DNA from 2 places in the Kribbella sp. NBC_00889 genome. Region 2 is predicted to be linked to the other one. Evidence: riboswitches for the same ligand, from Rfam matches in the RefSeq annotation. Region 2 holds a riboswitch; the other holds the start of a gene.
What was found. Region 2 has a riboswitch for cobalamin ahead of metE (5-methyltetrahydropteroyltriglutamate--homocysteine S-methyltransferase). Riboswitches for the same ligand answer to the same signal wherever they lie in the genome.
Positions count from the first base shown of each region.

Region 1 (3,531 bases), 890 kb from region 2:
CCCGGCGGGCCGATGACGGCTGCGAACGGAAGCGTGATCGCCTTGTAAGGGTCCGCAGTGACCAGGTACAGAACGAACAGGAAGACCAGGTAAACGGCCAGCATCACGCCAGGCCTGCTCAGGGACCCCACCACGACAGAGACCACGCCGCGAGCCCCTGACTGTTCAGACACCAGCGCAGCGTACGACGGCGTCGGGTTCTCACGTGTCGCGACCGGGGCGAGGTGGTGGTCGTAGGCTGGGCGAGGCATTCTGGTCGACGGAACGGGAGCATCGGCATGGTTGTGGAGCAGACCCGGGAAGCGGTTCTCGAACTCTTGGCGAGCCTGTCGCCGGCGCAGCTGGACAAGATCAAGGCGGCGTTCGACACCCCGGACCATAAGCAGTGGACCTACCTGCCGGGTGCGGTACCGGGCCTTCCGCTGACGGAGCTGACTCCGGCCCAGCAGCAGTTGGTGGAGCGGCTCGTCGCGATCGGGTGCAGTGAGCGCGGTGTGGCCGACGTCTGGGCGGTGTGGGACGCGGAGATCATCGTGCGCGGGATCCCGGCCCTGCCGCCGAGCGGCGAGTGGGAGGGATCCGTCGTCGGCGACCGGTACTTCCTGCGGGTGCTGGGCGATCCGGCTGGGACGGAGCCGTGGGCCTGGCGGCTGAACGGGCATCACCTCGCGTTGCACGTGACACTCGTGGACGGGGCGATCTCGTTCACCCCGCAGTTCCTCGGGTCGAATCCGGCCGAGGTCCGGTCCGGGCCGCAGGCCGGCCGGCGTTTCCTCGCCGCCGAGCAGGACCTGGGCTTCCAGCTCCTGCACGCGCTCGAGCCGGCCCAGCGTGAGGTGGCCGTCGTCTCGCCGGACGCACCCGACGACATCCTGACCCGGCACGACCCGGTCGCCGACGCCAAGCTTCTCCACCAGGGCCTCGCGTACGGCGACATGACCGCGGAACAACGGCAGTTGTTCAGCCTCCTCATCGGCCAGTACGTCGGGAGGGCCGCCGGACCGATCGGGTTGCAGACCTGGCAGGACATCACCGACCAGGGCATCGAGCGCCTCAGCTTCGCCTGGGCCGGCGCGACCGAACCCGGCATCGGCCACCGCCACTACTACTCGATCGCCGGCCCGACGTTCCTGGCCGAGTACGACAACACCCAGGACGACGCCAACCACATCCACTCGGTCTGGCGAGACCTCCGCAACGACTGGGGCACCGACCTCCTCGCCGCCCACTACGCCATGCACCGCTGAGCGATTCAGCGGAACTGGTGGGTCGCGACCCAGTTCGCGACTTGGCGGCCGAGCCGGTTCCCGCCGCGGCCTGCGTCGATGCGTGGGCCTAGGCTCGTGGCTGCTTCAGGGTCGTCCGTTCGGCGATCGCGTTCCAGGTCGTGACCACCGCCGGATCCGTGTCATCGGTGCCGTCGCCTTGGCGAATGCCGGTCGCCAGGCTGGTCGGGACCAGGACGGCCGAGGCGACGAGACCGGCAGCCAGAGCGATGACGAGTCCAGGGTGTTCGCGGCGCACCGGATTCTCCTTCAGCCGCCTTCTGGTCACCTCCAGCATAAGTGGGCGCGTCCGATAGAGTCTCGGCGTCAAGCGATGGCAACTGCAGGAACCCGGTGTGAGTCCGGGACGGTCCCGCCACTGTGACCCAGCGCCGTAGTCAGGCGTAGGGGAGTCAGGAACTGCCGCTGTCGCACCTCCGGACGGGGCGTGGACACCCCGAGGAAGGACCGGTCGCGCATGCCCGCGAACCTCCTGCTGCTCTCCACCGCCGACACCGATCTGCTCGCCGCCGCCGAGGCGGACGCCGGCTGGAAGGTCGCTAACCCCGCCCGGCTCGACCTCGCCGACCTGGCCCCGTTGCTGGACGCGGCCGAGATCGTCGTGGTCCGGTTGCTCGGCGGTCGCCGGGCCTGGGAGGAGGGCCTCGACGCGGTGCTCGCCTCCGGCAAGCCGGCGGTCGTGGTCAGTGGCGAGGCCGCGCCCGACGCCGAACTGATGTCGTTGTCGACCGTGCCGGCGGGCGCGGTGACCGAGGCGCTGGCCTACCTGCGTGAAGGCGGCTCCGAGAATCTGCGTAACCTGGCCGGCTTCCTGAGCGACACGCTGCTGCTGACGGGCGACGCGTTCGACCCGCCCCGCGCACTCCCGGCGTACGGCGTCCGCGGGACGTTCGTCGAGGATGAGCGGCCGGTGGTCGGCATCGTCTACTACCGAGCGCACGAGATCTCCGGGAACACGGCCTTCGTCGATGCGCTGGCGAGTGCGGTCGAGGCCGCCGGCGCGCAGTCGCTGCCCGTGTACTGCGGGACGCTCCGCGGACTCGACCCGACCAGCGATGAGAACGCCGGACTGTTCGACCTGCTGCGGAAGTGCGACGTCCTCGTCACGACCCTCCTGGCCGCCGGCGGATCCGTCGCGGCCAACGCGAGCGCGGGCGGCTCGGACGATGCCTGGGACGCCGGCGCGCTCGCGTCCCTCGACATCCCGCTGATCCAGGGCCTCGCGCTGACCTCGACCCGCGAGCAGTGGCTGGCCAGCGACGCCGCGATCAGTCCGATGGACGCCGCGACCCAGGTGGCGATCCCCGAGTTCGACGGACGACTGATCACGATCCCGTTCTCCTTCAAGGCGTACGACGCCGACGATCTGGCCCGGTACGCGCCGGACCCGGAGCGGTGTACCCGGCTGGCTGGGATCGCGGTGGCGCATGCACGGCTCCGCCACGTGCCGAACGGCGACAAGCGACTCGCGCTGGTGCTGTCGTCGTACCCGACCAAGCACGCCCGGATCGGGAACGCGGTCGGCCTTGACACTCCAGCCTCGGCGGTCGTCCTGCTCGGGCAGCTCGAGGACGCCGGGTACGACCTCGGCGGCCTCGACCTCAGTGAACTGCAGGGCGCGGACGGCGCAGACGGGCTCATTCACCGACTGATCGCGGCGGGCGGTCACGACGTTGATTGGCTCACCGACGAGCAGTTGGCCAGCGCCGTCGCGACGATCCCGCGGTCGGTCTACCAGCAATGGTTCGGTCGCGTCCCGGAGTCGTTGCGCGAGGCAATGACCAAGGCGTGGGGCGAGCCGCCCGGTGAGCTGTACGTCGACACGTCCGGGGACGAGCCCGCGATCGCGTTGGCGGCGCTGCGCTTCGGGAACGTCGTACTGATGATCCAGCCGCCGCGCGGCTTCGGGGAGAACCCGGTCGCGATCTACCACGACCCGGACATGGCGCCGTCGCACCACTACCTGGCGGCGTACCGCTGGCTGGAGGCCGCGCCGTCGGATGGCGGCTTCGGTGCGCACGCGGTCGTCCACCTGGGCAAGCACGGCACGCTCGAATGGCTGCCGGGCAAGGGGATCGGGCTGGCGGCAGGCTGCGCGCCGGACGCGGTCCTCGGGAATCTGCCGATGGTCTACCCGTTCATCGTCAACGACCCCGGTGAGGGGACGCAGGCGAAGCGGCGCGCGCACGCGACCGTCGTCGACCACCTGGTCCCGCCGATGGCGCGGGCCGAGACGTACGGCGAC
Region 1 covers NZ_CP108783.1:3,795,479-3,799,009, reverse strand. Annotated here, with positions in the region: gene OG817_RS18520 (hypothetical protein) at 1-173, opposite strand, end outside; gene OG817_RS18515 (DUF3500 domain-containing protein) at 279-1,247, shown strand; gene OG817_RS18510 (hypothetical protein) at 1,336-1,554, opposite strand; cobalamin riboswitch at 1,581-1,708, shown strand; gene cobN (cobaltochelatase subunit CobN) at 1,744-3,531, shown strand, end outside.
Region 1: linked by a shared signal. The riboswitch ahead of cobN (cobaltochelatase subunit CobN) and the one ahead of metE (5-methyltetrahydropteroyltriglutamate--homocysteine S-methyltransferase) in region 2 are both predicted to bind cobalamin.

Region 2 (3,531 bases):
CCTCGATTACCGTGCCGTGCACCTTGATGGTGCCCTGGGCAACGTTCACGTCGAGTTCCTCGGCGCCGCAGACACAGGTCTTGCCCATGCCGCGGGCAACCACGGCCGCGTGCGAGGTCTTGCCGCCGCGGCTGGTCAGGATCCCCTGCGCCGCGATCATGCCGTGCAGGTCGTCCGGGTTCGTCTCGCGCCGGACCAGGATCACCTTCTCGCCGCGGTCCGCGGCCTCGACCGCGGCGGCCGACGTGAACACGATCGTGCCGGACGCCGCACCCGGCGACGCACCGATCGCCTTGGTGATGAGATCGGTGTCCGCGTCCGCGTCGAACCGCGGGAACATCAACTGCGCGAGCTGCGCACCCTTCACCCGCTTCAGCGCCTCGTCGGTGTCGATCACGCCCTCGTCGATCAGGCTGGTCGCGATCCGGAACGCGGCCGCCGCGGTCCGCTTGCCGACCCGCGTCTGCAGCATCCACAGTTTGCCGCGCTCGACAGTGAACTCGATGTCGCACAGGTCGCGGTAGTGGCCCTCGAGCTTGGCCATGATCGCCATCAGATCGTCGTACGACGTCTTGTCGATCTGCTCCAGGTCCGCGAGGGGGACGGTGTTGCGAATGCCGGCCACCACGTCCTCGCCCTGCGCGTTTTGCAGGTAGTCGCCGTACACACCGGGCTGACCGCTCGACGGGTCGCGGGTGAACGCGACGCCGGTGCCGGAGTCCATGCCGAGGTTGCCGAACACCATCGAGCAGATGTTGACCGCAGTACCGAGGTCGGTCGGGATCCGCTCCTGCCGGCGGTAGAGGATCGCGCGCTCGGAGTTCCACGAGCCGAAGACGGCCTCGATCGCCAGGTCCATCTGGGTCCGCGGGTCCTGCGGGAACTCGCGGCCGGTGTGCTCGTGGACGGCCTGCTTGAAGGTCTCGACCAGGCGCTTCAGGTCGTCCGCGTCCAGGTCGAGGTCGTTGCGGGTGCCCTTGGCTTCCTCGGCCGCCTCGATCGCGCCCTCGAACACGTCGCCGTCCATGCCGAGCACGGTCTTGCCGAACATCTGGATCAACCGGCGGTACGCGTCCCAGGCGAACCGCGGGTTGCCGGAGTGATGCGCGAGCCCGTTCACCGAGTCGTCGTTCAGGCCGACGTTCAGAACGGTCTCCATCATCCCGGGCATCGACACGGCCGCTCCGGACCGGACCGAGACGAGCAGCGGGTCGTCGGCCTGGCCGAGCTTCTTGCCCATCTTCTGCTGCAGTACGTCGACGTGGTGGTCGATCTCGTCGGCCAACTCCGGTGGCACCGAGCCGGTGGCCAGGTACGCGCGGCAGGCCTCGGCGCTGATGGTGAATCCGGGTGGCACCGGCAGGCCGAGGTTGGTCATCTCGGCCAGGTTCGCCCCCTTCCCGCCGAGCAGCTCCTTCATGTCCTTGTTGCCTTCGGCGAAGTCGTAGACGAGTTTCGGCACGATCACTCCCTGTGGTTCAGGCGGTGCTTCTGAGCGCGGTGTGGTGGCCCGCTGGCCCATCGACTCCAGTGGCGGGGGCGTTGCTCTCAGAGTAAGCCCGAAAACCAGTCCAGTTGAACACTGGTCTCACGATGCCGACGTGACTCTGCCCACAGGTCGAAGGCCGGAAAACCCTTCCCCCGTTGACAACGCAAGACAATCGGCACGTTCGCCAACGAAACCTTCCAGCGAATCGCTCCCGGGGTTTCGTCGTGTCGACGGCGGGCACCGCGAGTGGTGTTCGTCTCGCCGTCCGGCGCGTCGCGGTGCCCGCGGGTTACGCTCGGCACTGCCGACGGTTCGCCTGGTCGGGTGGTCGACGACGAGGCGAGGCAAGAGGGAACCCGGTGTGAATCCGGGACTGCCCCGCAGCGGTGAACGGGAACGACAGCCGTCAGACAGCACTGGACGCCCGGCGTCCGGGAAGCGACGGCCAGTAGGCCGACCGGTCGGACCGACCGGACTGCCCGTGAGTCCGAAGACCTGCCGACGGTCCGCGCACCAGCCGGTGCGCGGTGGATCGGTGGTCTCGTGGGAGGACCCGTCCGGCGTCTCCGCGACCCCGCCGATCCCTGGCACGCTCGCGAGGAGAGAGACGTGAACACCATCAAGACAGTGCTGGGCTATCCGCGCATCGGCCCGGACCGTGAACTCAAGAAGGCCGTCGAGAAGTACTGGTCCGGCGACAGCGACGCGGCCGAACTGGAGGCGACCGCCCACCGACTGCGCGCCGACACCTGGCGCGACCTGGCCGGCCGCGGACTCGACGTTCTCCCCGGTAACACCTTCTCGTACTACGACCAGATGCTCGACCACGTGCAGCTGTTCGGGATCATTCCGGAGCGCTTCCGCGCCCTCGGTCGCTCCGGACTCGACACGTACTTCGCGATGGCACGTGGCCACGCCGAGGTCGCGCCGCTGGAGCTGACCAAGTGGTTCGACACCAACTACCACTACTTGGTCCCCGAGCTCACCGAGAACACGGTGTTCCGGCTCAACCCGGCCAAGCCACTCGAAGACCTGGCGGCCGCGCGAGAAGCCGGTGTGGAGACCCGCCCGGTCCTGATCGGACCACTGACCTTCCTGCTGCTCTCGAAATCCACAACTCCGGGCTTCGAGCCACTCAGCCTGCTCGACCGTCTCCTGGACGCGTACGCCGAACTCCTCGGCAGGCTCGATGCCGCGGGAGCCGACTGGGTGCAGCTGGACGAGCCGGCGTTGGTCCAGGACCGCACACCGGCTGAGCTCGACGCTCTCCGTCGCGCGTACGACCGGTTGGCGAAGCTCACCGAACGCCCGCGTCTCCTGGTCGCGACGTACTTCGGAGATCCCGGTGCTGCCCTGCCGGTGCTGGCGTCCACCGCGGTCGAGGGGCTGGCGGTCGACCTCGTGTCCACTCCTGGCCTGGTCGACCAACTGGCCGTCTTGCCGGCCATCCAGCGTAAGACCGTTTTCGCCGGGGTGGTCGACGGCAGGAACGTCTGGCGCACTGCCCTGGGTGAGGCGTTGTCGACCTGCGTGAAGCTGCTCGGCTCCGTCGGCCGGCTCGCCGTCTCCACCTCGTGCTCGCTGCTCCACCTGCCGTACGACGTGGATGCGGAGGACGAGCTCGATCCGCAGGTGCGGGCGCGACTCGCGTTCGCGCGGCAGAAAGTCGACGAGGTGGTCCTGCTCGGCCGTGCGCTCAGCGAGGACGAGCCCGGCGTATTGGTGAACCTCGACAATCCGTCCCGCGGCCCGTTGAACGAGTCCGGCCTCGCTCGTGAGCAGGCGGTCCGCGACCGGGTCGCCGCGATCGGTCCCGAGGATCGGCAGCGAGCGCCGTACGACGAACGCCGGAAGGCGCAGGAGTCGATCGGGCTGCAGGATCTCGCGACCACCACGATCGGCTCGTTCCCGCAGACCGCGGATCTCCGCCGTACCCGGACCGAACTCCGGTCCGGCCGGATCGACCAGGCGACGTACGACGAGCGGATGCGGGCCGAGATCGCGCGGGTGATCAGCCTGCAGGAAGAACTCGGGCTGGACGT
Region 2 covers NZ_CP108783.1:4,683,633-4,687,163, forward strand. Annotated here, with positions in the region: gene ppdK (pyruvate, phosphate dikinase) at 1-1,462, opposite strand, end outside; cobalamin riboswitch at 1,781-2,007, shown strand; gene metE (5-methyltetrahydropteroyltriglutamate--homocysteine S-methyltransferase) at 2,099-3,531, shown strand, end outside.